One region of the Mesobacillus sp. ABV4_180 genome, then DNA from elsewhere that is predicted to be linked to it. Evidence: riboswitches for the same ligand, from Rfam matches in the RefSeq annotation. Region 1 holds a riboswitch; each other region holds the start of a gene.

Region 1 (10,432 bases):
ATTTTAAAACGATCATTCCTTCATCTCCCCGGTTCAAACATCTTCTTCTATATTATCTTATACAATGTTTTTAGCAAAATGAACAGGAATGCATGAAAGTGTAGGAGTAAAATCTGTTCCCAATAAAAAACCCCTTTGCATTTGCAAAAGGGTCTATCATTCACTATTTATTCAACAAATTCAGCGCTTCGCGATTGAACGCCGGGATATCCTTCGGTTCCCTGCTTGTTACGAGCTGGTTGCTGCAGACGATGACTTCTTTGTCCTGATACTTCGCTCCGGCGTATTCCATATCAACGCGAATCGACTTATAGCCTGTTGCGTCCCTGCCTTCGAGCGTTTTGGCAGTCAGCAGCAGCTGCGGTCCGTGGCAGATTGCGAAGACCGGTTTTTTCTCGTCCATAAACGCTTTTGTAAATTGGACGAACCGCTCATCTTCGCGAAGCTGGTCAGGCGAGAAGCCTCCTGGAATGAATAATGCATCGAAGTCTTCAGGCTTCACATTATCGATGCTTTCATCGATTTTTACCTCGGCTTTTTCCTGCTTTCCTTTAACTGTTTTTCCTTTTTCTTTTTCAATCGTCATCACTTCATGACCGGCTTCAGTAAAAGCACGTGATGGTTCAAGATACTCGGCATCTTCAAACAGATTTGTAATTAAACAAGCAACTTTTTTACTCATAGATACAACATCTCCTTTGAAAAATTCTCCACTATTAAGATTCCCTGTCCTATACTTGTAAAACATTTATAGGCAGTTCCATTTTTTAGTATAATTACACACCAAAAGACCTATCTTAAAACGAATGTAAAAAAAACATTTTATATTTCAGACATTCAACTATAATTTAAGATAGGACATCAATAGGGAGAGAAGGGGCACCATGAACTTTAGCTATGTCAATGTAATGGAAGAAGTGGTTTCCACTCTTGTTAATGTGTTGATGATGAGCCCGGATTATCAGACGTTCTGCAATTGCCAGAAGTGCAGGAATGATATCATTGCCATCAGCCTGAACACACTTCCAAGCCACTATGTCACTACTGAAGATGGACGCAAAATGGTGTTTGAGCAGCTAAACACCCAGGAGAACAGGACGTGGATCAATAAAAGGATCATCAGTTCCATCCATCTTGTCGGTAAGTATCCGAAGCATTAATCCATAATAAAAGCTGCCAATTTGAAATGTTCTTTCAAACTTGGCAGCTTATTTTTTTATTAGAGTGACTGCGTATCCATCCGCCTTGCAAAGTCGACAAACCGGAACTTATCTGGCCGGTGCCTTGACTCTGTATATTGGAAAAGTGTTGCATCATCATAATAAATATGATTTTTCACAATGACAATCGCGTGAAAGCCCTCCATATCGAGAAGTTCCCTATCTTCTGCACTTGGCTCCTCCACCGTGAATTCCTTCTTTGCGAAGCTGATCTTCTTTCCTAGCTTCTTTTCAATATACTCAAATATGGAGTTTTCACAGTTCCTCCTGGACAGCCCTGGCACATGAGTCTCAACGAGAAAATCTTTATCCAATATGACTCTTTCACCGTCAATCTGACGGACTCTTTTAACTTTCCAAACCTTTTCAGTTTCCGCAATATTCAGCTCCCTGGAAATGTCACCACCAGCAAGCTGGAGAGTGAATTCCTCGACCGTCGTTTCAGCCTTCCCACCAATATTCTCAGCGAGCTCCTTGAAGCTGACCAGACCAGAAATCGGAAACTGATGTCTTTTCAAATCCAGGACCAATGAACCCTTGCCGCGAATTTTTTGAATAAAGCCATTCTGTGCCAGCAAGTTCAGCGCTTTCCGAATGGTTTCCCTTGAGGTCTGGTAGCGTTCTGCGAACTCATTCTCCGAAGGCAAAATCGTCTTAGGCGGAAAATGGCCCTCCTGAATCTGTTTTGCGATTTCTTCATAAATCACCAAATACTTCTTCTGCATTTCAATCACCCGTACCTTGTTTGATTGCTACCATTTTACCTTTTTTTCAGCGGTTTGGATACTCACACAGGTTTTTTAAAACTAAAGAAAACTTTCCCAAATGCTTTTTTCTAAAAAAACAGACGTATACTAAACTATTTCTCCGTTATATAAGGTATAATGTGTTCGATTAGTTGTTCTTTATATGGAACTGCAAAGTTTATTTTGATATAATGAAAATAATAAAAAATAAGGTGTGTGAATGTCTGTGATTGGTGAACGCGTAAAGAAGCTGCGACAGGAAAAGAGAATGTCGCTGTCTGAACTGGCAGAACAAGCGGGAGTCGCGAAATCTTATTTAAGTTCTTTGGAGCGTAATCTTCAAACGAATCCATCAATCCAATTTTTGGAGAAAATAGCTGCAGTACTGAATATACCAGTGGATCACTTAATCAATGAACAGCCAGATAAAGAAAATATGGATTCTGATTGGGTTAACCTAGTAAAGGAAGCAATGGACTCAGGTATTACAAAAGATCAGTTCCGCGAGTTTTTAGAATTCAATAAATGGAGACTCCACAATAAGTAAATGATTAATGGACAGCTAGCTGTCCTTTTTCATTTTTATAAACAAAATAAAAAGCACCTCCTGAAGAGCTGCTCGATCAAAAAATTGTATTCTATGTAGAGTTTATCGTATCTTACAGACTTACTGTGCGCCAGACTTAGTTAAAAAATCTCGGATTTCTTCCTTGTTTATTCCCATTTCCAATGCTTGTAAAATTAGCTGCATCCATTCTGTGTCAAGTTCTTCGAAAACTACCTGTTCTTTAATCAAGTTCTTCCCCCCAAAATACTATGGTATTCCAGGCAGTCCGGCCATCATAGTACATTGCACCTTAGATCCGTGACTTTGCGTCCTAGTTTTTCAACAAGTTTGCCTTTTACTGTATCTTTTTTCTTATTCCCTGACTCCCAATCTCATTGTATCTGGTTCTTTATCATTATGATGTAACTATTTGTCGGCTAGATAGTAAGGATTTTTTCTTTTTTCTTCCAAACACTTACAAAATTTCAATGAAAAGGCTTATTTTTCTGAAAATTAAAACCATTTATTCATAGATTTTTGTCAGAATATATACCTAATTGTTGAACTCTTTTTAAACCCTTTACCCCCATAAATTTGATGAGGGTTCATTTGATACAGAATTTTTTTTATAAGCATCGTTTTTCCAGCGGGGAAATTTGGCTACTTTCTCAAGACTAATGGCGTTAAAGAACGGATATCTTGTAAGATCATGACCGCAAACAGGGCAAAGCCATTCACCAATATCACTGCTGCTAAACGAGGGACGATTGCATCGATCACAATTTTTTCTGAACACGGTCATTCATCCTCCTTAAAATCCTTTCAAATTCCACCTGTTTCCATTCGAGTATAGTCCATTGGATTCATTTGTGAAAAAGTCCAAAAACAGCTATTTTTTCTTAAAAAAGAACAAAAATCGTTCGTTTTTAAGAATTATCTCCAATTCTCTTACTTTTTCGTTTTTTTTAATGAACGATATCGTTCTTTTTATAGACTGAGTAAATCTCCCATTTACAGATAGTATTAACTTCTTCCAGTATTTAGACCTAAAAAAAGAACCAGCCTCAAAGGCTGATTCTCTGTTTGGCAAGAGCTGTTGCGATCTTTGCTCCGACCTTGGCATTATTTTTGACAAGCGCGATATTCGCGACAAGACTTTTTCCTTCGGTCAATTCTTTTACTTTTCCTAGCAGAAATGGGGTGACCTGCTTCCCTCCAATTTGTTGTGCTTTGGCTTCGTCCAGTGCTTTTTCAATTACTTCAGCTATTAAACTCTCATCCAGAGCATCTTCTTCAGGAATCGGATTCGCCACGACAATTCCTCCATCTAGACCCAACTGCCATTTCGTTCTGATCATTTCTGCTACAGACTCTGCTGTATCAAGGCGGAAGTTTACATTATATGGGCTCGTCCGGGTATAAAAAGCTGGGAGCGAATCTGTGCCAAAGCCTACAACGGGAACTCCATGAGTTTCCAGGTATTCAAGGGTCAAGCCTAAATCGAGAATTGATTTTGCACCAGCACATACAACGGCTACATTCGTCCTGGCAAGCTCCTGCAGGTCTGCCGAAATGTCCATCGTCGTTTCAGCTTCGCGATGGACCCCGCCAATTCCTCCGGTGACAAATACCTCGATGCCTGCCAAATCTGCGCAAATCATCGTTGCTGCCACCGTTGTCGCTCCATTTTTACTTGTGGATAACAAATACGGGAGATCGCGCCTGCTCGCCTTCTCCACATTCTTGCTTTGGCCAAGGTATTCCAGTTCTTCATCTGAGAGGCCAATCTTTATTTTCCCATCCAGGATGGCAATGGTTGCGGGCGCTGCTCCATGGTCCCGGATCATCCTTTCCACTTCCCTTGCTGTGTGGACGTTCTGTGGATAAGGCATTCCATGTGATATAATCGTAGATTCGAGGGCAACGATCGGTTTGCCAGCTGCCCTTGCTTCTATAACTTCCTGTGAGTATTCAAGCCATTTTTCCAGCATGCAGTACCTCGCTTATTTAAAATTTTGTTTATACGTTTCCAGCAATTGCTTATTGTTCAGGATTGGATTCACTGTTTCAATTGTTTGCAATGTCAGAATCGAACATGCCATTCCGATTTTGCAGGCATCCTCTGTCTGGATTCCATTCAAGTGGGCATAGATGATTCCTGCCACAAGGGAATCCCCTGCCCCGGTCACATCGATGACGGATATGGCTGGCGGAATCAGGACTCCAGCTTCACCTTTTGCCGTGAAATATACAAGGCCTTTATCTCCCCGGCTGATGACCACCCTTTCTGCACCTTTATGGATGATTATTTCGGCAGCTTTAAAAAAGTCCCCTTCATTTTCAATCGTGATGCCAGAAATGGCTTCAGCTTCATCCTTGTTGGCAATCAGCCACGTCACCCCCAATAAGTCGTGCGGCAATTTCTTCGCTTTTGGTGAAGAAACTGGAGTGATGCAGAGCTGGATATTTTCTTTCCGGCAGCGTACTATTATTCTTTCTAGAACTTCAGCTGGAAAATTAGAATCAAGCATAATAAGTTCAGAAGATGCGAAATAGCCCCATTTGCGGTCGATGAAATCCGGAGTGATAGAATCATAGATTGACATCTCTGCCAATGCTACGCTCATTTCCCCTTGGTAGTCCAAAACTGCCGTATACACTCCTGTCGACTGGCCCTGAAGCGTTTCTGAGGGAGTCACATCCGCAAAAGCTTTGGTATATTCCATCAACCAGTGGCCCTCATGGTCATCGCCAACAATGGTCAGAACACTTACATCGCTTCCGAGCCTGCCCAGATTTTCACCGATATTCCTTGCGACACCGCCGCATGACTTGGAGCTTTCTGCCGGGTTGGACGTGCCTGGCTTCAGCTCGTCCTTCGACCAGATTTTCCGGTCGATATTGGCTCCCCCCACGCACAGTACCTGTCTTTTTTTTGGTAAAATGTAGGCCTGTCCAAGGACCTTCCCTTGCTTTATTAGTGATGAAATATAGCCGGCAACTGCTGAACTTGACACATCTGTCTTCGCAGCCAGTTCAATCTGTGAAATGAACGGATTTTTCTTTATTTGTTTAAGGATTAAAGCCTCTTTTTCGTTCATTTTGCGCACCTCGCTATTTCCAAAATCTTGCTTATATCCAAATTTTATACCTTTGTCTGAATATACACAATAATATTAAAAATCCTTTACATTCCTGTGTAGTTTTAAATCATTGTATTTACTGAAGGAATCCATTTCGCCTGTCATTTTGTCACAAAATCGTCAAAAAAATCTTTTGCTTCTCACGCTTTCACCACGATTTTTTCGTAATTTAATCACAACTGCCTGTTAGGATTAAATCGATAAAAGGAGGAGAATTAAGTGAAAAAACGATCAATGATTTTAATGGCATTTTTTTTATTGATAATCCTGTCAGCTTGCGGCGATGAAACTGCTGAAAACAAGAAGGAAACAGATGGCCAGACATCTGCAGCAACAGAAGAAAAACATGACCATGCAGATGGTCCCCATGAACCTGGTGCAGACGATGTTTGTGCCTTCTGCAATATGAAGGTTTATACGGAAACGGACCCAATGGGCGTTTTCACAGCACAAGCGAAATCAAAGGACGGGGATTATGTATTCTTTGACGACTCTGGCTGCCTATTGAATTCCCCAAGACGTGATGAAGTAGAGTATGAAGAAAAGTGGGTCCGTGACTATGTCACGGCTGAATGGATCGATGCAGATTCAGCCGTTCCGGTAAAAGCCGACCTTAAAACACCAATGAAATACGGTTACGCTTTCTTTAAAGATAACGAAAGCGCAGAAAAATTCATTTCCGAAAATGGCGACAAAAATCCGGCAATGGCATCATGGGAGGAAATTGACCAGATGGCCAATGAACGGTATATGAAAAAAATGAAAATGAGCAGCGGCAGCATGGATAAAAAAGATCATAGTGACATGATGGGCAAGAATGAAAACAATGGTATCGATAGTCAAAAAAGCGATGATCATGCACAATAAAAAACCCGGTGCGGAATTAACCCGCACCGGGCTTTTTAGCTTATTAATTGAAGAATACCTTTTCAAGAGGTGTATAAACACCATTTTTATGCACAAGCGAACTTACAGGTTCGCAATAGTGCAGTTTCCCTTCCTGCATGAACGCAGCTCGATCTGCCAGTTCCTCCACCAGGCTCAGGATGTGGGTCGTTAAGAAAATTGTCCTTCCCTGGCGTTTCTCTTCCTGGATGATTTCCTTGAAACGGAACACCCAGAATGGATCCAGTCCATTCGTCGGCTCATCGAGAATCCTTAGCGGCACGTTGGGCAGCAATGCCTGGGCAAGCGACAGCCGCTGCTGCATCCCTTTGGAATATTGCTTGATTGGTGTATTCCTCACATCGTACAATCCGACCTGCTTGAGGGCTTCGTTCACCTTTTGCTTGTTAATCCCTCTTAATCCCGCGAAAAATGTCAGGACCTCCAGACCCGTCAATTGGCGCGGGAACAGCATTTCGTCCGGCATATAGGAGAACATTTTCTTAAATTCGAAATCTCTCGGGCCCAATTCTTTTCCGTCAAGGAAAACCTTGCCGGCTGTCGGCTTCATGATCCCTGTCAGCATCTTGATCAGCGTGCTTTTACCGGCACCATTCCCGCCGCAGAGTGCGAAGATTTCAGGCTTTTCAATCGTAAGGCTGATGTCCGTTATTTTTTTCGATTCGCTATAATGTTTTGCCAATCCTTCAATCCTGATCCATTCCCTGCTACTCATCTATTGCCCCCCTTTCAACCCTTCGGACTGTATACAATACAGGTAGCGCTGTCCACAAAAGAACTCCTGCAGCAAACAGCACTTTGCCCGACATGCCGTCTGCCCAGATCGTTAAATCGTATAAACGCGGGCCAAACACAGACGCTCCATCCAAAGACAGGATCGACTGAACCCGGATCAATTCAACAGGATTAAGAAAAATCGAAGCTGTCAGCATCGGCAGAATCCACTGCTTCACCATGAACATGCTTGCTCCCATAATGATGAACTCATAAAAAAGGACAAGGAATGCCCAGACAATCAAGCTGATTCCAAGCGCTTGGAAACGCGTCTTTGAGACAATGCCAATCATCATTGCCAAGGACAGGAAAATTGCTGCCAGCAAGATTGAATACAAGTAAAACAAAAGCAGTGAAGAAACAGCAACTCCGCCCCCTGTAAAGAAAATCACCATCAAGGCAGCACCATAGCCAAATGTTAAAACAGACCAGACAGCGACAAATAATCCTGCGTACTTACCGAGTATCACGCTCCATGTAGAGACAGGGTATGTCAGCAGCAGCATCAATCCCCTGTCCTCTTTCTCACCTGACAGGAACAGGCTGCCGATCAAAAGTGACAGCAGCGGGATCAATAGCAGATTCACATTAAGCAAACTGGCCGTCATCCTGTTAAATCCATCGAAACCTGCTTCCCCTGTGTTTCCTAGGAAGGCGACCATGATGGCGAGGGATGAAAACAGGAGGCCAAAGCCGGCAAGCCAGTGGCTCCTCATCATCAATGTCATTTGCTGTCTTGCGATCTGCATCATTGGTTCCAGCTCCACTCATGTTTTTGTAAAGATTGATAGTCCAGTACTTCTCCCATGCCTTGTTCCTTCACATACATCTCTGCACTTGCTTTTTCCTTGAAGCTGACGACGCCATTGGCCATCGGCGTCCAGAATTCAGGATGATAGGCATGGTAGGCCTTCTCCAACTCAACCCACTCACCAGTATCCATATCCCGCACAAAACTTTTTGCTTCCCCTTCATCTTCCACATTCGGCTCTTTCTGCATGAATTCTTCCATACATCCGATATCATCAAATTTATAGACTTCGCCTTCTTCCGTTACGACCTCTGACGCAAAATGCTCATGGGCAATTCCCATATTGCAAACCTCGCACACATCTATTTCAGGATTGATTTCTTCTGGCTCCATCGTGCTGTTCTGACAGCTGGCCAGTGCCGTGGATAGAAACATTAATATTCCAATTTTTTTGATCATAGCAGTTTCCTTCCTTTCATGATGACAAGTAAAGACATTAAAATAAAAACGACACCTGCTGCTCCTGGAAGAATCGTCCTTTTTCCGCTTTGCTCTGCTTCTCGATGCTTGACAACTTGCTCCACGAGCGGCCTGGCATCATATACATTTGCTGACCCTAAGGTAGGAAACATCGATTCAGCTTTCGTCCACAATTTGATTGACGGGCTTTCGAAGAAAAATTGCCAGTAAGGCTGCTTTTGCAAAAAGCGGTCATATAGCGATCCCGCCTTATAAGCTTCCTCCCCGATTCCGTCACCGTTGAGATCGAAGCTGCCGTAGTCATCCCAGTAGTTCCCTTTCTCACCATCATCCAGCCTCATATCATTGCCTGAAATCTTTGACTGGACAACATTGCCGATAAAATTGTTCTCAGTGAACGTGTTCCTTTTATTGTCGCCTTTGAATTCAAGGCCGACTTGATTGGCACCGATAAGATTCCTGCTCGTCAGTGTGTCCACCCCGTATTCCAGTGACAGTCCAGTACTGTTCCGCAGGATTTCATTACCTTTAACCAGGACATTCTTCGTTTCATAAATCAGGATTCCGAATCCGCGGAAATGAAAATGATCGATTACTTTGTTTTCAATGAATTCTATATGATTGGAATTCATCACCATGAAGCCTGTGACATTTTTCTCAACATGATTTTTCTCGGCTAAAACTTTCTCGCTGAACATGAAGTGCATTCCGTAGCGAGATTGAAGGATATGATTTTCACTCACCTTGATTTCTTTTGTAAAATCAAAGTAGACCCCATCCTGGACATCCGAAATTTCATTTCCCACTATCTTGTGGCCTCCACCCTTAAATAGATGGATGCCATTTCCCCTTCTCGAAAAATGAGATTCATAGCTAGAAATCGTATTTTCCAGTACCTTACTTCCGTTGCTGTTCGCTATAAAAATTCCATATAGGACGTCTTTCATTTTGTTGTTTCTAACCATCGTATTACGGGCTTTTTTGATGTAGATTCCGCTATCCTCCTGGTTGGTACCGCTATTTGTGATTGTCAGCCCTTCGACAACGGTGTTTGAAGCTGTGATCATGATGACATTCCCTTTTCTTCCCCCATCAATGATCGCACCATCTTCGGCTTTAACGGTAATTCCTTTGTTAATCATTAAATTCTCTTTATAAAATCCAGGGGAGACTAAAATTCTATCCCCATTATGGGCACGTTTTATAGCAGCTTGAATAGATTGCCCTTCTTCAACCTTCAAATCTTCCGCGAAGGCATGGGTTTGGCTAAGCACAAATAATAAGAGAAAAGTAAGAATGATCTTGCCACTGCCTGGTAGTGCCATTTGTTTCTCCTCTCCCAAAAATAATCTCTTTTAAAATTAACAAATAAATGTGTTGAAATTTTGAGGATAATATGGGGAAAAGTTGAAGTTATCCACAGTACATTCAGTAAAATCTGGCAGCAATACAGTTTTCGAAATAAGTTTTCAGAATTATCCGAAATGAATTTGTCTATTTTGTGACAAATGCAATATAATGTAAATAATATGCTTAGCTTAGAAAATACGAAGGAGGACTTGGACATGACCATTGTTCATATACTAAACTTCTCCATTCCAATTGCCATGATGCTTGTGATCGGTTTTACTGTGGATAAAATGTGCAAACCTGATACACACAAACAGGAAACCGAGTAATTTTATCGAAAATGGAAACTTCAAATACGCAAAGAAGGGCAAGATTCTCACGGAATCTTGCCCTTCTTTGCATTAATTTTCAACTGCTGCTGGTGCTGCTTTTACAAAAATCCTGTTACCCCGGATGAAGAACAGGATACTTAAGAGCACGGCAATGGCTATGACGGGGAATAAAACAGTTCCTCC
Region 2 (10,432 bases), 2.8 Mb from region 1:
GGCCTTTCAACCAATACCTTAATAGGTATTTTTTTAGCGCAAAAGGAAATTCTCTGACAAATTTTGTTCAAAACATTATGGCTGATATGTGACTTCACATTATTTTCACAGATTTATTAAATTCCATTTGATATTTTAAAAATGTAATAATCATTCATTATTTTTGAAGGGAAGCGATTTAGATGTTCGCGAAATGGTTAAGGGAAAACAATGTTGCTGCTGGCCTGTTGACTGTGATTCGTGTATGGCTTGGATACAACTGGATGACTGCTGGATGGGGCAAGCTGACTGGGGAAGGGTTTAATGCCACAGGATATTTGAAAAATGCTGTCGCCAACCCGGTAAAAGGTCCGGATGGAAACATGGTGTACGGCTGGTATGTGAACTTCCTTGAAAGCTTTGCGATCCCGAACGTGGAACTCTTTAACTTTATCGTCCCACTTGGTGAATTCCTCGTCGGCCTCGGATTGATCCTTGGTACGTTGACAACTGCCGCCATGTTCTTCGGCCTAGTGATGAACTTCAGTTTCTTTCTTGCAGGAACAGTATCCCATAACCCGACTGACATCTTCTTCGGCTTCATCATCCTGTTCGCAGGTTACAATGCTGGAAAATATGGATTGGATCGCTGGGTCATTCCTTTCATCTCCAGGACTGTTTTCAAAAAAACACCCGAGGCAGCGTATAAAGCTGCTTAATAAAAGAAGCTGTAGTGTTTGTGCATGATCCGGAATTACTTTAATAAGATATTCGCAAAAAATCCCCTCCGCTGAAAATTAGCGGAGGGGATTTTATATGCTTGTTTAATTTCCAGACAAGCTTTTCAGAAGAATTTTTTTCCTAAAGCCTCCGCTGCGGTTCTTTTTCAGCTGGCGCATGAATTCCACTTCAGACTCCGTGATGCCGCGATGCTCTGCAATCGCATAGACTACTTCAAGCAGGTCGACGATTTCACCAAGCAGCCTGTCCGTTCCGGCAGAGCGGAATTTTTCAACTTCCTCATTGAATTTTTCCATAAGTTTCTCACTATACTGACTGCTATCCAATACTTCAAAGTCCACTTCTCTACCCTTTTCCTTCATTAATTCGGGAAAATAATCTCTTACAAGTTTGTTATATTCCTTTTTCTCCATGTCAAGTCTCCTTTTGCTGTCCTATTGATAAACATATCCCTAAATTTATGTATTCAAACGCAATTCAGTAGATTCCCATTTATCACGGAAATATTGGTAAAAAAAGATTCCACCATTTGTTCAGATGTTTAACCCCATGCATTATTTTTCAAAGTCATGTTTGTGTTACAATATTCACACTGATGGACAGATGACGGAGGATTGACATGGATACACGACAATTGGCGTATTTTGTTCAGGTTGCGAAAGACAATAGTTTTACGATTGCAGCAAGGAATCTCCACCTATCCCAGCCTGCTTTAAGCAAAATGATCAAAAAACTGGAAGAGGATCTTGGTGTCCAGCTCTTCGACCGGTCTGAACACAAGATGGCTTTGACAGATGCTGGAGAAAGGCTGTTTGACGAAGGACAAAGGCTGCTGCTGGAAATGGATTCGATTACAGAATCGATCCAGGATACGAAGAATCTAAGAACAGGGAATGTCAGTGTTGGAATTCCCCCTGTCATTGGGACAAGCTATTTCCCTCCGCTGATTGCCAATTTCCGGCAAGAATACCCTGGAATCAATCTGTCGATCATTGAAAATGGAGCAGTCACCGTTTATGAAATGGTTGAAAAAGGGTTTGTTGACCTCGGGCTTGTCATTTTGCCAGAGCTTTCTGACCGGATCGAATATATTCCCGTGACGGAGGATCAAGCCGTACTGATTGTTCATAATGACCACCCGCTGGCAAGCAGGGACAAGGTTGTCTTTGAGGATTTAAAGAATGAATCCTTCGCTCTTCTCGATGAGACTTTCCTGCTCCACCACCATGTTATCAAAGCCTGCAAGGAAGCTGGATACGAACCCAATATTTACTTCAAGAGCTCACAATGGGATTTCCTTACTGAGCTGGTTTGCCTCAATCAGGGCATTACGATTCTGCCCCGGCCGATACTTGCAAGGTTCAACAGCAAGAGCATCAAGCAAATCCCGATTGATCATCCCGCTATGAAATGGCGCATCGCGATCATTCTCAAAAAGAATAAGTATATCTCATTTGCGGCAAAGAAATTTATTGAATTTGTAAAAGAACATATAAAATAGAATCCTAAACAGGAGTGCAAGGGGTATACCTTGCACTCTTGTATTTTTCGTACCATAACCAAAAGTTATCACAGATATGATTAATATGTATTTTCATTTATTCCTGCTAACGCTTACATTAAAAAGAGTACTAATTATAGATCATGTAGGGGGCTTACATTTATGAATAGAATGGAAGGCAAAGTTGCTATTGTTACTGGAGGAGCACGAGGTATTGGACGCCAAATTGTGGAAACGCTTGCACAAGAAGGCGCGAAGCTAGTTTATTCTTTAGATATGGGTACTGGTGAATATGAATTACCAAATGTGCGCCACGTGCAGCTCAATGTAACGAAGCGTGACCAAGTTGCGAAATTTGTCGAAGAGGTAAAAAATGAGTTTGGAACAATTGATGTGTTAGTAAACAATGCAGGAATCACTCGTGATGCCTTGATTCAGAAAATGACTGAAGATATGTGGGATGCAGTTATTGATGTTAACTTGAAAGGTGTTTTCAACCTTACACAGGCTGTTGCGCCAATCATGATGGAAAACGGAAAAGGTTCCATTGTCAGCATCTCATCTGTTGTTGGAGTATACGGAAATGTCGGCCAGACGAACTATGCAGCAACTAAAGCCGGTGTAATCGGCATGACTTATACATGGGCGAAGGAGTTCACGCGTAAAGGAGCAGCGGTCCGCTCAAATGCAATCGCTCCAGGCTATGTAGAAACAGAAATGATGGCAACCGTACCTGATAAGGTGCTACAGCCAATCAGGGAAAAAACACCGCTTGGCCGCCTTGGAAAGCCTCAGGAAATCGCAAACGCAGTGCTGTTCCTTGCAAGCGATGAATCCAGCTATGTCAATGGCCACGTCCTTGAGGTAACTGGCGGATTAAGATTATAACCTAACCTTGGACAAAACAAGAATACAGACCATGAGGTGTTAACCATGTCTACTGTAAAAATCATTACATCAAAAGAAGCAGCAAACCTGATCACCGACAATGCCGTTCTCGGCCTGGGCGGATTTATCGGGGTAGGCGTTGCCGAAGAAGTCTATATAGAAGTAGAAAATAGATTCCTTGAAAACCAGTCTCCAAAAAATTTAACCCTGGTTTATGCAGCAGGAAATGGTGATGGTGTGGATCGCGGCATGAATCACTACGCTCACGAAGGGCTTGTAAAAAGAATCATCGGCGGGCATATGGGACTTGCCCCAAAGTTCCAGCCTCTTGTTGTTAATAACATAATTGAAGCGTATAACCTTCCACAGGGTGTCATTTCACAAATGTTCCGTGATGGAGCAGCAGGCAAACCGAGAACGATTACCCATGTCGGACTTGGAACCTTTGTTGATCCTGACCTGGATGGCGGGAAACTGAATGAAGTAACAAAAGAGGAAATCGTTGAAAAAATAAAGTTCGATGACAAATCTTATCTTGCCTATAAAACTCAGAAACTGGATTTTGCTCTATTGAAAGGTTCTGTCGCTGATGAAAACGGTAATATTAGCTTTGAAAAGGAACCGCTCACACTCGAGATTCTTTCAATCGCCATGAACGCCCGCAACAGAGGAGGAAAAGTAATTGTACAGGTAGAAAAACTCGTAAAAAGCGGATCAATCGATCCAAAGCTGGTTGCCATTCCGGGGATTCTTGTTGATTATGTTGTCATTGCCGAAAATGCGGAAAATCACATGCAAACGTTTGGTACCCAGCATAACGAGGATTTTTACCGTGGCGATGTCATTCACAAGCAATCAGATCAAACTTATCCGCTAAACGAGCGCAAGGTTATTGCCCGCCGTGCAGCAATGTTATTGAATGAAGATATAAAAGTACTAAACTATGGAATCGGAGTGCCAGAAATTATTGCGAAAGTCCTTCAGGAAGAAGGTATGAGCGATCAGTTCACGCCAACATTAGAACCTGGTGCAATTGGCGGTACCGCAGCAGGCGGACTGGATTTTGGCTGCTCAATCGGCCCGCAGGCAATCATCGATCAGCCATATATGTTTGATTTTTACGATGGCGGAGGAATTGATGCAGCATTTCTGGGACTGGCTCAATGTGATGCTAAAGGAAATATTAACGTTTCGAAGTTCGGTCCTAAAATTGCTGGATGCGGTGGATTCATCAATATTACCCAAAACGCGAGCCAAATTGCATTTTGTGGAACCTTCACTGCCGGAGGGTTAAAGGTGCAGGCAGCTAACGGAAAGCTTGAAATCCTCCAGGAAGGCAAAGCAAAAAAATTCGTTGAAGACGTTGAACAGATTACCTTCAGCGGCGATGTGGCCAGAGAAAACAAGAAAAAGGTTATTTATATAACTGAACGCGCAGTATTCGAACTCTTGCCAGAAGGATTAACTCTTACAGAAATCGCTCCTGGCGTAAATCTTGAAAAGGAAATATTGTCCCAAATGAATTTCAGGCCTTTGATTGCCAAAGACTTAAAATTAATGGACAGCAGGATTTTCACAAACGAGCCGATGGGTTTAAAAGATTTGAAACCTTCGAGCTTCCGAAAAATAGCAGCAATCTAATCAATCATAACTTTTGTTTTTAGAGAGGAGTTCCCTATATGGAGCTATTCATTATACTTTTAGCGCTTGGATTATTGATGTTCACAGCCTATAAAGGATATTCAGTCATCCTTTTTGCACCAATCGCAGCCCTGCTTGCAGTGCTTCTGACTGACCCAAGCCATGTGCTTCCTTTTTTCAGCAACATCTTCATGGAGAAGATGGTCGGATTCATTAAGAACTACTTCCCTGTATTCTTGCTGGGTGCGATCTTCGGTAAGGTCGTCGAAATGTCCGGGATTGCCGAATCAATCGCCAAATCGATCATAAAATTGGTCGGCGGCACACGCGCAATCCTTGCCATCGTTTTGATGGGCGCTATTTTAACATACAGCGGTGTGAGCTTGTTCGTAGTCGTATTTGCCGTCTATCCTTTTGCTAAAAACTTATTCAGGCAGGCCAACATCCCTAAAAGGCTTATTCCGGGAACAATTGCACTTGGAGCGTTCACTTTCACAATGGATGCACTTCCTGGAACACCACAGATCCAGAACGTTATTCCAACCAGTTTTTTTGGTACAGATATTTACGCGGCACCAGTACTCGGAATCATTGGTGCAATCCTTGTTTTCTCATTAGGTATGCTATATCTTGAAACGCTCAGAAAGAAAGCTGCAAAGCGCGGCGAAGGCTTCTATGGTTTTGATAATGCTGAATCAGCCGCAGCAGCTGAAGCTGATGCTCTTGAGGAAGGCGTTAACAGCATTGATATGACTGCTAAAACCAGCACATTAAGAGCTGTAATGGCTTTTGTACCTTTGGTGCTTGTAGGAGTAGCCAACAAATTCTTCACGGTGAACCTGCCAAAATGGTATCCGAATGGCTTTGATTTTTCTGAAATCGGCCTGGATTCATACGGTACAGTCCAGATGTCCGGAGTTGTCGGAATCTGGTCCGTTGAACTGGCGCTGATCCTTGGTATTCTGGCAACGCTTCTATATGACTGGAAGAAAGTTACCGGCGGCTTCAAAGTTGGCGTCAACACAGCGATTGGCGGTGCTTTGCTTGCATCAATGAACACAGGAGCAGAATACGGTTTCGGCGGAGTCATCTCTTCTCTTCCAGGCTTCTCTGTTGTAAGTAAAGGAATCTCCAGCACATTCACGGATCCGCTTGTCAACGGAGCTGTCACAACGACTACGCTTGCCGGTGTGACCGGTTCGGCTTCAGGCGGAATGGGAATCGCCCTCAGCGCAATGGCTGATACGTATATGAAGGCAATCACTGAATTTAATATCCCGCCAGAAGTTATGCACCGCGTAATCTCAATGGCATCTGGCGGCATGGATACACTCCCTCACAACGGAGCAGTCATCACATTGCTTGCTGTTACCGGGTTGACTCATAAACAATCATATAAAGATATTTTTGCAATCACAATCATTAAAACATTGGCTGTATTCTTCATTATTGCAGTCTACAAGCTAACTGGACTAGTATAATAATAACAACAGCAAAGGGGGAGAATATCCCCCTTTCTTATCTTGATTTCGAAAGGGGCAGTAAAAATGGAAAATACAATTGTTATTGCAAGCGCAGTGAGGACCGCTACTGGAGCATTTGGCGGAGCTTTTTCAAATGTATCAGCAGTGGACTTAGGTGCAGCGGCTATTAAAGCAGCACTGGAAAAAGCGAATGTAAGCTCTGAGGTTGTCGATGAAGTCATCATGGGAAATGTCCTTCAGGCTGGCCTGGGCCAAAACCCGGCACGTCAGGCTGCTATGAGAGCAGGTCTCCCTGAGACATGTCCATCCATGACGATCAACAAGCTATGCGGTTCAGGCTTGAAAGCTGTTCACCTGGCTTATCAGGCAATCGCTGCAGGCGAAGCCGAGATCGTTGTCGCTGGCGGAATGGAAAACATGAGCCAGGCTCCTTACGTTCTTAAAGGTGCCCGTGATGGCTTCAAGATGGGTGACCAAAAGCTTGTTGATACATTGCTTGGCGATGGCCTTGTGTGTGCATTTAATGACTACCATATGGGTATTACCGCTGAAAATCTTGCCGAAAAATATGAAATTTCCCGCAATGAACAGGATGTTTTCGCAGTAAAGAGCCAGAACAGAGCAGAAGCAGCGATTACTTCAGGCCGCTTCAAAGATGAAATCGTCCCTGTCGAAGTGAAGCAGCGAAAAGGAGATCCAATCATTGTCGATCAGGATGAGCATCCTAAATTCGGCAGCACTCTTGAGAAAGCAGGAAAGTTAAGACCTGCATTCAAAAAAGACGGAACGGTTACAGCAGCGAATGCTTCCGGAATCAATGACGGTGCAGCTGCAGTTGTTGTGATGAGCGGCAAAAAAGCAAAAGAACTTGGAGTCACTCCACTTGTAACCATCAAGGCTAATGCTTCAGCAGGGGTTGACCCGTCCATCATGGGAATCGGTCCGGTTGATGCTGTTAAAAAGGCACTGAAAAAAGCAGATATGGAACTAACGGACATCGATTTAGTAGAAGCAAATGAGGCTTTTGCAGCGCAGGCTCTTTCTGTCATGAAGGAACTTGGCATGAGCGAGGAGAACGTCAATGTCAATGGTGGAGCAATTGCGCTTGGCCACCCGATTGGCGCGAGCGGTGCAAGAGTTCTTGTCACGCTGATCCATGAACTGAAGAAGCGTGAACAGAAATACGGCTTGGCAACCCTCTGTATCGGCGGCGGAATGGGTGTAGCAACGATCATCGAAAACGTTTAATTAATAGAGAAAGCCTGTGGTCCGCACCACAGGCTTTCGTATTTTAGCAGATTTCAAATTACATAGTCATCCGTTAGTTTGCTGCAGGCATTTGAAAGATTCTGCAGGCATTCCATCCTTAATCTCTCATCGCAGATAAAATCATTCAGGAGCTCCTCTTCCAGCTTCATCTGTATTTGATGAATTTCTTCCTGGAACCTCTCCCTTTTTTCAACATCTGCCAAATGAAACTCAATTTCCCGCTCAAAATACTCTACCGTCCCAAATAAAACAGTCAATGATTCCTCCACCTTTCGTAATTAGTCCCCAGTATAAAATAGAACAAACCTGCCAAAAGGATTGTTTTTATCTGTTAAGTCAAGTTCCTTAAGTTTTATTTAACCTCACAAAGGCTCTGCAAACGTCAAATCCATTATTTGTTGCAATATTTTGATTTTAGCGCATAAAAGGAATTGACCTCTGACTCAACAATAAAAAAATCCTCCCAAAAGATGGCGGATTTTTTCAGCAAGCGGCAAAAACCAAACCATTTGCCTATCTATTATGGTCATCCGATCTTTTTTGGCAACCCGACGATCATAGCTAAACGCCTTAGACTCGTGGCTTTGCGTCCTTACCTTTCGATAAGTTTGCCTTTTTCAGTTCTAATTAAAATATAAATCTTTGGTCCCTTCTATTCAACAAAATTCGCCATTTTCCAACATAAATGAGTATATTTTCCTATATCCTTATGATTAAGTAATATACAAATACATGAAATAATCATTTTCCAAAGACAGGGAATGTTTCCACAATGTAATATAGCAGCAATCTGAATGTAAAACTCACTTGCTAGAATAGATAGAAGAAGCTTTATTACAGGCGAATGGCAGGAGGATCCGTATGGAACAGCATGTTAAGATATCGCTAGATGACTGGAAAGCAGAAATAGAAGAAGTTCTTAAAGAGATTGATGCGGAATATGAAGAAGTGAAAAATGAGCTGAAGGTCTATACATATAAATTCAACATCACGAAGCAGGTCGTCCAATCGACTGTAAATCCTGATTTAAACAGGAAAATCCGCGAATTGTACCATCAGCCTTTTGAACAGAAATTCAATGAATTAAAAGAGTACATCAAGGAACTGGAAGAGAAAAAACGAGTCTTCCAGATGTTCACCGATAAAATTGATAAAATCACGGAAAAAGAAGAAACACCTACGCTTGCAGTTGCACAACCGGAGTGAATGAACAAAGCCTGTCTGAATCGAAATCAGACAGGCTTTGTTCATTTTTAAAAGCAAGATTTTGATATTATTTTTTCCACCATGAATCAAACATGGATGCAGGTACATGGCGTTTGTGTTCTGACGTTACATATCTGCCTTCAATTTTTGCTGCATCTGCCTCGGCAATTTGCTTTCCTTCCAAGTAATCATCGATGGCTTCATAGCTCACACCAAGTTCGGTCTCGTCTGCCTGGAGCGGTTTATTGTCAAGAAGATCTGCTGTCGGCTCCTTAAGATATAATCTGGCTTCAGCGTTCAGAGCCTTGAGCAGCTCCCTGCCCTGTCTCTTATTCAGGCCGGTCAGCGGAAGCAAGTCGGCTCCCCCATCACCATATTTCGTGAAGAACCCTGTTACTGCTTCTGCAGCATGGTCTGTACCAATTACAAGCAAGCCTTCCTGGCCGGCGATCGCATACTGTGTGATCATCCTCATTCTGGCCTTTGCATTGCCTTTATTAAAATCAGTCATCGCCTCGCCAATCGCATCTTCAAATTGTGTATTGAAGGTGTCGACTGCGGGCTGGATATTAAAGGTGATTGTTTTGTCGGGCTGTATGAATTCAAGTGCAAGCTGTGCGTCCTCTTCATCCTTTTGTACAGCATATGGAAGTCTTACAGCGACGAATTTTGCCTCTTTCCCTTCGGAACGCAGTTCTTCCGCCGCCAGCTGTGCAAGCCTTCCGGCAAGTGTAGAATCCTGGCCGCCGCTGATGCCAAGAACGAAACCTTTCGCTCTTGATGTATGGAAGTATTCTTTCAGAAAGTCGATCCGCTTTCGGATTTCCTCTTGAGGATCAATTTCCGGGCGCACGTTCAGCGCTTCAATTATCTGTTTTTGCAAGCTCATAATAAACCTCCTAAATCTTTAAAAACTATTTATTACGCTGAGTTAAATTAGACTGTTGATTTCCGTTCCAGGCGCTTCGCTTTCCGCGTGGCTGGCGCTGAGCCTCCTCGTCGCAAGCTCCTGCGGGGTCTCACCTGTCCAGCTGATCCCGCAGGAGTCTGCGCGCCTTCCACTCCAATCAACAGGGTTTAAGAAACTATGTTTAAGTCTTAACACAGCCATTTATAAAAGAGCATATCCCTTCCATAGAGTAAAGTCCAGATTTTCGTCAGGAAATCTGACATGCTTGCTATATTGGAAAAACAAATCATTTATTCTTTATTTTTACCCATAAGCCGCTCATTCTTAACATTTTGTCCGCTTCGATTTTTTTGCTAGACTATTACTAGTAATACAAGGAATGCTATATCATATTGGAGGCTTTGCAAATGACAACTCATGAGAAATACTCAGGCTACTTTGGTACATATACTAAGGGCGACAGCGAAGGCATCTATTCCTTTACCCTTGATGCTAAGAACGGTAAAATCATCGACGTTCAGGCAGCTGCCTCGCTCGAAAATCCAACCTATCTGACGATCAGTGAAGATAACCGCTTGCTGTATGCTGTGGCAAAGGAAGGAAGTTCTGGCGGCGTGGCGGGGTTCAGGATTTCTGAATCAGGTGAGCTGTCTCCCATCAATACACAGCTTTCGGAAGGTGCATCACCATGCCATGTCAGCGTGAACAAGGATAACACCTTGCTTTTGTCAGCTAACTATCACAAAGGCTCAGCAGATTCTTATTTGCTTGACCGGGAAAACGGTATGATTGAGGCTGGGCTGTCAAGCGTGG
Region 3 (10,432 bases), 2.9 Mb from region 1:
ATTGCTCTTCACCTCCATCAATATCTCTTACTATAATTTTATCATTAAATTTTTGAAAATATCGACAATGATGTGAACGTTTTCTTAACTTTAGAGGATGCCAACTGACTGTAAGAACACCATGCCAATTCCGATTGGTACGATGTAACGGATGGAAAAGTACCAGATTCTGAATAGTAATGCACTTTTTCCTGAGCCTTCCTCCAGCTCTTGCCTTACCAATTTTCCCGGCAGCGCATAGCCGACAAATATGGCGATGAATAAGGCGCCAAGCGGCAGGGCGATATTGCTTGTCAGGAAGTCGGCCAGATCAAAGAAGGTTTTACCGAAAAACTTCACCTCTGATAATACGCCAAATGAAAGTGCATTCGGAATGCCTGCAGCAAAAACGAGCATTCCTGAAATCCAGGAATATTTTTTTCTTTTCATTTTGTCGCCTTTAGAGAGGACAGCCACGATGATTTCCAGGATGGAAAAAGCTGAAGTCAGTGTCGCAAACAGCAATAATATTAAGAAAATCGTTAAAAATATTCCGCCGAATGCCAGCTGATCAAACACGGCCGGGAGAACTACGAACACTAGTCCAGGACCTGCTTCAGGCTCGAAGCCAAGTGCAAATACAGCAGGGAAGATCACCAGTCCGGCCAGCAGAGAAATGATGATGTTCAGACCTACTACTGAGAAAGCGGATTTGGCGAGGCTCTCACCCTTTGATAAATATGAAGCGTATGTCACCATTACCGATAACCCGACGCTTAAGGCGAAAAAGGACTGTCCGAGTGCCAAAAGGATGGTTTGGCCAGTAACAGCGGACCAGTCTGGTTTAAGGAAAAATTCGACCCCTGCCATCGCTCCTTCAAGTGTAAGGGAACGGATGACGAGGATGATAAAAAGAATGAACAAGGCTGGCATCATATATTTACTGGCTTTTTCAATGCCCTGCTGTACACCGCCCTGGACGACCCATATGGTCAGCAGCAGGAAGAGGAACTGTACAGCAACTGCCTCGACTGGCTAGGAGATAATTTTATCAAAAGCAGCTCCATACTCTGCCTGTGTCAATCCTGACAAAGATCCCGTGAAGCTTCTGCCCAGATAAGAAAGGATCCAGCCACCGACTACGCTATAGAACGAAAGGATAATGAAAGATGCGATGACGCCGCCATATCCCAGCAATGGCCACGCGCTTTTGGGAGCGAGGTGCTTGTATGACATGACAGCATCTTTTTGGGTGTTCCTGCCGATAATGAATTCGGCTAATAGAATCGGCGCACCGATAAAAATCGTCATTAGCAGGAAGAAGATCAGGAAAATCCCGCCGCCATTCGTACCTGCCATATATGGGAACTTCCAAATTGCCCCGAGTCCAATGGCAGATCCCGCCGCAGCCAGGATGAACCCAAGCTTGGAGGTCCATTGTTCGTGCTTATTCATGAAAAAACTCCTTTATAAAAAATTTAATTATTCCAAAAACGATTTTCTGATTTAACAGAAAATTATTTCTCCATGTTACTATTCTTTCTGATAAAATCCTAGCAATTTCATGCTATACCCTATATTTTAATTTTTTGTTATTTTTTTGAAACAAATACGGAATTCCATCGTTTTACAGACAAATAGTTAGTTTTCAATCGTTATTCGTATCAGTATTAACAAATTCGATACAAGGCCGACAAAAACAAAGAGATTATTGATGAAAATCAGTTTGGGGGATCCAAATGAATGATGAAGAATTAGTTTTCCGGTCTCGGAACGGCAATATGCAGGCTTTTGCGGAGTTGATTGATATCCACACTCCCACTGTCAAACGCTTTGCCTTCCAGCTCGGAAACAAATATGACGATATCGATGATATTACCCAGGAAGTGTTTGTCAGGGTGTACCGCTTCCTTGATCAATTTTCGCAAGCGAAATTCACAACTTGGCTTTATAAAATTACTTTGAACGTAACCAGGGATTTTGCCCGAAATAAACAAAGGCAAATCAAAAAGGTTCTGAAATTCGGTAAAGAAAGGACGTTCAACGGGAAAACGGCTGAAGAAAATGTCCTTCGTTATGAGGAAGACAGAACACTCCATGAGTGCATCCAAAAACTTGATGAAAAGTACCGGATTCCGATCGTCCTCTTTTATTTCCATGATAAAAGCTATGATGAAATTGCCGAAATAACTGGGATTTCATTGGGGAATGTGAAAACGCGTCTTTCAAGAGGGAAGGAACACTTGAAAAAGCTACTTGTCCTGTCCGAGGAAAGGGAAGGTGAAAACCATGGATGATCAGTTGTTGGAAAAACGTCTGGAAAGTCTGAAAAAGGCTTATAACGATATACCTGAAGAAGAAAATCGCTCAGCAATCCTTGCGGCCATTAAAAAAGATCAGAAGAGTAAAAAGAAGAATAAATGGATTCACCTCCCTTATGCCGCAAGCTTCATCGGAGTAGGGATGATTGCCGGGATTTTAATGATGCAGTACATCGGGGAAAACGATGCATACCCTGAGAGAACCGAGTTTTCGAAGGCTTCGGAACATAATGAAGAACTGCTTGATGAATCAGAAGTGAAAGCGGAATTTGATAGTGTGAGGAAATATTATTCTGAAAAACAAAAGGAAACAAAAGAAAAATTGGGTCTAGGGTATGGTTATGAAAGCTGGTTGTACCAGAACATTCCTCTTGAAATCGAAGCAGCCGAATATGACATGCTAGAAAATCCGGAGAACTATAATCAGGAAAAATTTGAACTGGTGCTAAATCAGCTCAGAGGAACAGTTGATGATGCTTTCACACTTCCTTCTGAAATTATCGAGGAAATATCTAAAGATGACAGTCATCAAGAAGTCGGACTGAGAGAAGAGCATCTGCTTAGACAGCTTGAATCATATTGGGGAGCATTATTTCAATCAATGGTTCTTTATGAATGGGATTTGGAACAGGCGATTGAAAAGGGAAGCCTATCATCTGTCATCGGAAAACTAAATGCAGGAGGAAAAGACTTCTCGAATGAAGGTTTGAGAAAATTGGCGGCAGCTGCCGTGGAGAATGGTTATGCTTTCCGTGAAGAGGAAGGCAGTATCGTTCCTTATATTGATTTCAATGGTGTAGCGGATCGTTTAAAGGAAAGCAATAATGAAGATTATCGCATCTATTTAAAGTTGAGAAGCAACAAAGTCCAAAATCAGCAAGGGATTGTAATGTCCTATCAAAATTTGGGTGAACTTCTGGTCAATCTTGAGAAGCAGAGCAACATTGTCCGCGATTATAAGGTATCGCAATGGATAACAAATGATGCCCAATCACTATATATGCTATTTATTCTAGGCTCTCCATCAAATCCGATCTTTGATGAAAATAATGTACTAAAAGAAGATGTTAAAAAGGCATATCAGCATGTAATGAACAATTATCCAAATACCGATACAGGTGCAGCGTTGAGAATATACTATCAGCAGCTGGAAAAAACGGATTTCAAGGAAATTGTAGAAATTGAAGTGGATGGAATCTATCCTAAATACTTGCACATTACATCTGGACTGAATAAACCTGAGGAAGGGTTCACACAGAGCATTCACATGCTGTCTGATGAACTGCAGTCAGCCTACAAAGAATTTGCGGCTAAAAAGAATGCAAATATCCTAAAAAGCTATGGTCCGTTTGAAATTATGCAGCTGTACTTCCAAGCGGACAGCCAAAAAGATTTTGGAACAAAGTATGCATTGTACAGCCAGGACGATGCAAAGCCTTCTGAGAAGCAATATATAAAAGAACAGCAGGAAGCAGGCTTTGACCTTGGCGATCTACTAAAAGGGTATGAATATGCGACACTTTACCATCCTGACAACGAGCCTGAAAAAATATCTGGGATAGAATTGCATTTCTCTGGCCAGGATTCATTGGTATTCCAGATGGTCCAGGAAAAGGGAATATGGAAAGTAAGGTTTATGCCGCTGCAATAGTTTAAATATGGAAGCCTAAATAAGAATTATCTTATTCCTTTTGATTAAAACTATAATATATGATATAATTTTTAATTGCGTATTAATGGGATAAAATAAAACAATATTTAGGAGTGTTTCCATGTCAGAGAAAATCGAAGTAGGCAGCGTTTTAACAGGAAAAGTAACAGGAATTCAGCCATATGGCGCTTTCGTAGCATTAGATGAAAATACACAAGGTCTAGTTCACATTTCCGAAATTACACACGGTTATGTTAAGGACATCAACGAGCATCTTACAGTTGGCGATGAAGTGAAAGTGAAAGTTTTGTCAATTGATGAAGCTGCTGGAAAAATTGGCTTGTCAATCCGTGCTACTGAAGAAGCACCAGAACAAGTACAACGCGCACCAAAGAAGCCACGCAACAAGCGTCCAGCTGCAGTTGTCCAATACCAGGATGATTCAGCACAAGGTTTTAACACATTGAAGGATAAGCTTCAAGAGTGGATCGACCAGTCTGATATGGCTAAGAAGTAATGAAAAAACCGGAGAAATCCGGTTTTTTTTTATGGCTCAATCAGGAGTGCTTTTTGAAAAAGCAGATAAATCAGGTTTTTCTTTCTCAAGGGGGTTAAAATGAAAGAGCTTACAGGTTACAATATGAATGTCTAACCGATTTTTTCATTGGAACGGAGGAAGTATCATGACCACAAAAACGAATTCTCTGATTGAACAAACTGAAAAGTATGGTGCGAATAATTATCATCCACTGCCAATTGTTATTTCAAAGGCAGAAGGAGTTTGGGTAGAAGATCCTGAAGGAAATAAATACATGGACATGCTGAGTGCGTATTCTGCAGTCAACCAGGGGCACCGCCATCCGAAGGTCATCCAGGCGCTTAAGGACCAGGCTGATCGCGTGACGCTTACTTCAAGAGCATTCCACAATGACCAGCTCGGACCATGGTACGAAAAAATTTGCAAATTGACAAATAAAGAGATGGCACTGCCAATGAATACGGGTGCAGAAGCAGTGGAAACGGCTGTGAAAGCCGCTCGTCGCTGGGCATATGATGTAAAAGGGGTAGCAGAGGATCAGGCTGAAATCATCGCATGCATCGGCAATTTTCACGGCCGTACAATGACGGCGGTGTCACTTTCTTCAGAAGCAGAATACAAGCGAGGCTTTGGACCAATGCTGCCAGGAATCAAGTTGATTCCATACGGTGATTTAGAAGCATTGAAGGAAGCCATCACTCCTAATACTGCTGCTTTCTTGATCGAACCGATCCAGGGTGAAGCTGGGATTGTCATCCCGCCTGAAGGCTTCATGAAAGCTGCACATAATCTATGTAAAGAAAACAATGTTCTTTTTATCGCCGATGAGATCCAGGCAGGATTAGCGCGGTCAGGTAAAATGTTCGCTTGCGAATGGGAAGGAATCGAGCCTGATATGTACATCCTTGGCAAAGCGCTTGGGGGCGGGGTATTCCCGATTTCATGTGTCGTAGCAGACAATGATGTACTCGGCGTCTTCAACCCTGGTTCCCACGGTTCTACCTTTGGAGGAAATCCAATGGCCTGTGCCGTTTCAATTGCCTCCCTTGACGTATTGATTGACGAAAAGTTAGCTGATCGTTCTCTTGAACTTGGAGAATATTTCATCAGCAAGCTACGTGAAATCGACAACCCAATCATCAAGGATATTCGCGGCCGCGGATTGTTTATTGGGGTTGAACTGACAGAACCTGCCCGCAAGTATTGTGAAGATCTGAAAGAAGAAGGACTACTATGCAAAGAAACACATGACACTGTCATCCGTTTCGCTCCTCCGCTTGTCATCAGCCAGGAAGATTTGGACTGGGCGATTGAACGAATCCAAAAGGTATTATCATAACAAAAAAAATCCGCCATTCCAGGCGGATTTTTTCATTCTGTTAACGAGTTGCCCGTGGTTCAGCAGCTCTTTCTTCTCTTTCACTTGGTGCGAAAAGAAGACCAAGGTTTATTAAACCAGCAAGTCCAACAAGACCGTAGACGATCCTGGCCAATGCAGAATCCTGGCCACCGAAAATTGCTGCGACAAGATCAAATTGGAAGAATCCGACTAAGCCCCAGTTGATGGCTCCGATAATTGTTAGAACCAATGCTATTCGTTGAATACCGCTCATGGACCTTTCCTCCCTTAAAATTAACTTGGTTCGTATATAGGGTGATTCAGCTGCGAAAAAATTATTCATTCTATTTTTCCCCATAATAAAAACCTGTAACATTTTAGAGCACATTGGAGAAGATTAAGAAGTGTAATTTTTTGCATTGCCTTTTAAAAAAGAACATAATTACCCTTAGAGGAAGGTGATTTAAATGGATAACTTTACGTTTCATAATCCAACTAAGCTGATTTTTGGCAAAGGCCAGCTTGCAGAATTGAAGAATGAAGTCCCTCAGTATGGGAAAAAGGTTCTTCTTGTATATGGGGGCGGCAGCATTAAGCGCAACGGGCTTTATGATGCTGTTATGACCAACTTAAAAGAAATAGATGCGGAGGTATTCGAGCTTCCGGGTGTTGAGCCGAATCCCCGCCTGTCGACTGTTCATAAAGGCGTGAAAATTTGCAAAGAAGAAGGAATTGAATTTTTGCTGGCAGTGGGCGGCGGCAGTGTCATCGACTGTACAAAAGCGATCGCAGCTGGAGCAAAATATGACGGAGATGCCTGGGACCTTGTCACAAAGAAAGCCTTCGCAACAGAAGCACTTCCTTTCGGAACCGTACTTACACTGGCAGCGACAGGTTCGGAAATGAATGCAGGTTCCGTCATCACCAATTGGGAAACGAATGAAAAATACGGCTGGGGCAGCCCGGTAACATTCCCGAAATTCTCTATATTGGATCCTGTAAATACATTCACAGTTCCAAAAGACCAAACGATTTATGGGATTGTCGACATGATGTCCCATGTTCTCGAGCATTACTACCATTTGACAGAGAATACGGAATTCCAGGACCGAATGTGCGAATCCTTGCTGCTGACAGTGATGGAAACAGCTCCAAAACTGTTAGAGGACCTTGAAAATTACGAATACCGTGCAACCATCCTTTATGCAGGAACGATGGCATTGAATGGAATCCTTAACATGGGGTACCGTGGAGACTGGGCAACTCACAATATCGAACACGCCGTATCAGCCGTGTACGATATTCCCCATGGCGGCGGACTGGCAATCCTGTTCCCTAACTGGATGAAGCATAACCTCAAGGTAAAACCAGAACGTTTCAAGAAAATAGCTGTCAGAGTCTTCGGTGTGAATCCCGATGGGAAGACTGATGAAGAAGCTGGATTGGAAGGCATCGAAAAACTTCGGGAATTCTGGAACAGCATTGATGCACCATCACGACTTGCCGATTACGATATTGATGACAGCAAGCTGGAAATCATGGCTGACAAGGCAATGGTCAATGGAGAGTTCGGCAATTTTGCTAAATTGAAACGCGATGATGTGCTTGAAATCTATCGCATGTCTTTATAAAAACTGAAAGGACCCAGGATATTTCCTGGGTCCTTTGTCTATATAGCATGACAAAACTCTCTCTGCAAAAGTAAGTTACATATTCAATTATCACTTAAATAATCATATATTTCGGTGGAAAAATGAAATTAGAGAAAAAATTACCAATTTATTTTATAGGTCTAAATGTTTAAGTGCTGGGCTAACTGTGGTAAGTCACTAAATGTAAGACAATGGAGCCTGAGGAATAATTTACATAATTAACTTTCATCCTTCATCCTTCATGTAAAAAGCAAACCTGTTGAAAAGCAGTGACGCAAAGCCAGGAGTCTAAGGCTGCAAAAATCCAGCTACGATCTTCCAGCCACCATTGAAACAGAACTCATTCCTGTGGCTTTTATGTCCGATGATAACAGTTCAATTGAAATGTAGGGAGGGGTGCATTTATTTTTAAATGACTGAATATTCAGTTTATTTAGTGTGCTCAAATTTTTAACAAGAAAAGAGGCAGGAAATTGAAAATGTACAAGCTTTTCTCCATGATTCTCGCATTTTTGCTCGTGTTTATGATTACATTACCAGGCTCAGGGACGTTTGCTGAGGAAAACAAGGCACAGCAGAATATTAACAGTCAAAAAGCAGAAAAGGATCAAAATGGCAAACAAGCTGAAAAATCGCCGCAAGATCCTGAAAAGGACAAGGCACAGCCAGCCGTTAAAGCATTCACTAATAAAAATGAAGCTGAGCCATCGAAGGAAAGCAATTCTTCAACTAATGAGGATAGTGGAGATGCTGAGCAAGCAGATGAAGAAACCAACCAGCAATTTTCCAATGAGCCAAAAGAAGATGAAAACCCAGGGAATGAAGATAATAATCCAGTGGAAGATGAGGGAAATGAGAATGCTCCTTCAACAGAAGAAGGAGAAAATGATTCAACACCTGCACCTCCAGCAAGCAAGGATGCAAACAAAAGCACCCAAATTCACCTTCATATAGATAAGTGTATGGCACCAGTCGAATCAGGATTTGTCCTGGTGAATAGCGAATGGCATGAAATGACGAACCCAGGGAGTTCCCCGTTATTCAAAATGTTCGATGATGGAGAGTTCGTGAAGGATGATATCGCCGCTTTTAAACTTGTTTTTACATCAGGGGAAGAGCTTGTCATTCCAGTCGATGAAGTACGAGAAGGAGTGGAAGCAGAAGGCTCCGTTAATTACTGGCTCGAAAATTGCGAACTCCCTGCAGCAGATCCAGAGGAACCAGCCCAAACCTTATCAGCATTTTCAACAATTAATGTCATGGTGAATGAAAATCATGAAAAGATTGATAATATGACATTGATAATGATGAACGGAAAGAGGCTTGGTTTCGAGAGAGCCAATAACGTCTTTAGTCTGAGTCTACCGGAAGATATTGAACTGGATGCTATTCGGGGAATCGAAATTACAAGCAATAGCGTAATCAAGTTCATCCAGCTAACGCAATTTCAAGAGAGTACGATTGAAATTGCAGGGGGTGTGCTGACTCTCGAAATGAAATGGACCCTGCAGAATGAAACGATTGAGGCAGAAGACGATGAGGATGTTTCTACAGCGGTTCCAGTGAATCATTCTGATTCTGGTGGTACATCGAATCAACAGGATTGGGCAAGTGGGGAACTTCCTCAGACAGGAGAGAGCAGCAGGATGATGTTCTATGTACTAGGTTTCCTGATTGCTGCAGGAGGAGTTTTACTTAGGTTCAAGAATCCACTGAAGAATTAAACAGACAAAATGGAGGGGAAGAGATTCCCCTCTTTCATTATGTAAGGGGTGATAACGTGAAAAAAACATTGTCATTAATTTTGATTCTAACAGGCTTTTCGATCTTTTTTTATCCTTCAATAAAAGATCTCTATACCTCTAATAACCAGAAGGAAATGATTGATCAGTGGGAAGAATCTAAAGTGAAACCTGCTGAGAGTTTAAGTGAACTGGAAGAAGTTTTTAGTATGAAAACCCACGCTGACACAATTGAACCGGAAAGCTTGTCTGATGAGGATGGAAAACAGCAAGCTGTCCAAGAAAATATTCAAACACTGCCCCCGGGTATGGTGGGTGTGATCCAAATCGATAAAATAGACTTAAAACTTCCGATTCTGTATGGAGCTTCAATGTCCAATTTGGATAAAGGTTCGGGACTGCTGGAAGGCACTGCGAATCCGGGAATGCCCGGCAACAGTGCAATCGCAGCCCATCGCAGCAGGGCGTTTGGCCAGATGTTCAACCGACTAAATGAAATCCGCATAGGAGATATCGTGACCGTAAAAGATAAAAATCAGACATATCAATATGAAGTGTATGAAACCCTGGTGGTCGAACCAGATGACCTTTCCGTACTCAATGGAAGTGACGATGAAAAAGTCCTGACACTAATCACTTGCACACCGATTGATACAGCTACGCACCGATTAATTGTCAAAGCCAAGCTGCCCTAAAAAGAGTCCTGTGTATTCGGACTCTTTTTAGGGTTTAAAAATCATTTTCGAGGAAAAAAATAACGTAGTCATTAAGTTTAGAAAATATTTCACAATTGGTCACGCTTACACTACAGTGTGATTCTTGATTCTTGGTTGAGCTTTCGTTAAAGTGATAGAGAATACAATTAAATGGAGGATCAGACATGACACATGTTCGTTTTGATTACTCAAAGGCGTTAAGCTTTTTTGGTGAACACGAAGTTACATACTTAAGGGATTTTGTAAAAGTAGCCCATCATTCATTGCACGAAAAAACGGGAGCAGGCAGCGACTTTTTAGGTTGGATCGACCTGCCAGTGGACTATGATAAAGAAGAATTCGCACGTATCCAGAAATCAGCTGAGAAAATTAAAAGCGATTCTGATGTGCTGCTAGTGGTTGGAATCGGCGGTTCTTACCTGGGAGCACGCGCTGCACTGGAATTCCTGCAGCACAGCTTCTACAACGCTCTTCCGAAAGAGAAGCGCAAGACT

What was found. Region 1 has a riboswitch for cyclic di-GMP ahead of ACXAEA_RS19670 (anti-repressor SinI family protein). Riboswitches for the same ligand answer to the same signal wherever they lie in the genome.
Region 2: another riboswitch for cyclic di-GMP. It lies ahead of ACXAEA_RS05310 (hypothetical protein); the one in region 1 lies ahead of ACXAEA_RS19670 (anti-repressor SinI family protein).
Region 3: another riboswitch for cyclic di-GMP. It lies ahead of ACXAEA_RS04945 (LPXTG cell wall anchor domain-containing protein); the one in region 1 lies ahead of ACXAEA_RS19670 (anti-repressor SinI family protein).

The regions. Positions count from the first base shown of each region.
Region 1 is NZ_JBSWTJ010000001.1:3,850,607-3,861,038, forward strand. It holds gene map (type I methionyl aminopeptidase) at 1-16, opposite strand, end outside; gene ACXAEA_RS19650 (type 1 glutamine amidotransferase domain-containing protein) at 164-682, opposite strand; gene ACXAEA_RS19655 (late competence development ComFB family protein) at 885-1,160, shown strand; gene treR (trehalose operon repressor) at 1,220-1,945, opposite strand; gene ACXAEA_RS19665 (helix-turn-helix domain-containing protein) at 2,193-2,513, shown strand; gene ACXAEA_RS19670 (anti-repressor SinI family protein) at 2,634-2,762, opposite strand; cyclic di-GMP riboswitch class I at 2,791-2,876, opposite strand; gene ACXAEA_RS19675 (pseudouridine-5'-phosphate glycosidase) at 3,578-4,504, opposite strand; gene ACXAEA_RS19680 (carbohydrate kinase) at 4,517-5,614, opposite strand; gene ACXAEA_RS19685 (nitrous oxide reductase accessory protein NosL) at 5,876-6,523, shown strand; gene ACXAEA_RS19690 (ABC transporter ATP-binding protein) at 6,567-7,277, opposite strand; gene ACXAEA_RS19695 (ABC transporter permease) at 7,270-8,088, opposite strand; gene ACXAEA_RS19700 (nitrous oxide reductase accessory protein NosL) at 8,085-8,546, opposite strand; gene nosD (nitrous oxide reductase family maturation protein NosD) at 8,543-9,892, opposite strand; gene ACXAEA_RS19710 (MDR family MFS transporter) at 10,319-10,432, opposite strand, start outside.
Region 2 is NZ_JBSWTJ010000001.1:1,071,288-1,081,719, reverse strand. It holds gene ACXAEA_RS05345 (DoxX family protein) at 183-698, shown strand; gene ACXAEA_RS05340 (phosphoribosyl-ATP pyrophosphohydrolase) at 804-1,133, opposite strand; gene ACXAEA_RS05335 (LysR substrate-binding domain-containing protein) at 1,340-2,221, shown strand; gene ACXAEA_RS05330 (beta-ketoacyl-ACP reductase) at 2,384-3,109, shown strand; gene ACXAEA_RS05325 (acyl CoA:acetate/3-ketoacid CoA transferase) at 3,155-4,750, shown strand; gene ACXAEA_RS05320 (GntP family permease) at 4,789-6,231, shown strand; gene ACXAEA_RS05315 (acetyl-CoA C-acetyltransferase) at 6,298-7,482, shown strand; gene ACXAEA_RS05310 (hypothetical protein) at 7,536-7,760, opposite strand; cyclic di-GMP riboswitch class I at 8,043-8,126, opposite strand; gene ACXAEA_RS05305 (hypothetical protein) at 8,365-8,709, shown strand; gene nadE (ammonia-dependent NAD(+) synthetase) at 8,777-9,598, opposite strand; gene ACXAEA_RS05295 (lactonase family protein) at 10,021-10,432, shown strand, end outside.
Region 3 is NZ_JBSWTJ010000001.1:995,561-1,005,992, forward strand. It holds gene ACXAEA_RS04905 (helix-turn-helix domain-containing protein) at 1-2, opposite strand, end outside; partial or broken gene ACXAEA_RS04910 (sodium-dependent transporter) at 91-1,434, opposite strand; gene ACXAEA_RS04915 (RNA polymerase sigma factor) at 1,719-2,276, shown strand; gene ACXAEA_RS04920 (hypothetical protein) at 2,269-3,951, shown strand; gene yugI (S1 domain-containing post-transcriptional regulator GSP13) at 4,073-4,468, shown strand; gene ACXAEA_RS04930 (ornithine--oxo-acid transaminase) at 4,635-5,828, shown strand; gene ACXAEA_RS04935 (DUF378 domain-containing protein) at 5,869-6,102, opposite strand; gene ACXAEA_RS04940 (iron-containing alcohol dehydrogenase) at 6,296-7,459, shown strand; cyclic di-GMP riboswitch class I at 7,720-7,810, shown strand; gene ACXAEA_RS04945 (LPXTG cell wall anchor domain-containing protein) at 7,960-9,204, shown strand; gene ACXAEA_RS04950 (class D sortase) at 9,261-9,917, shown strand; gene ACXAEA_RS04955 (glucose-6-phosphate isomerase) at 10,103-10,432, shown strand, end outside.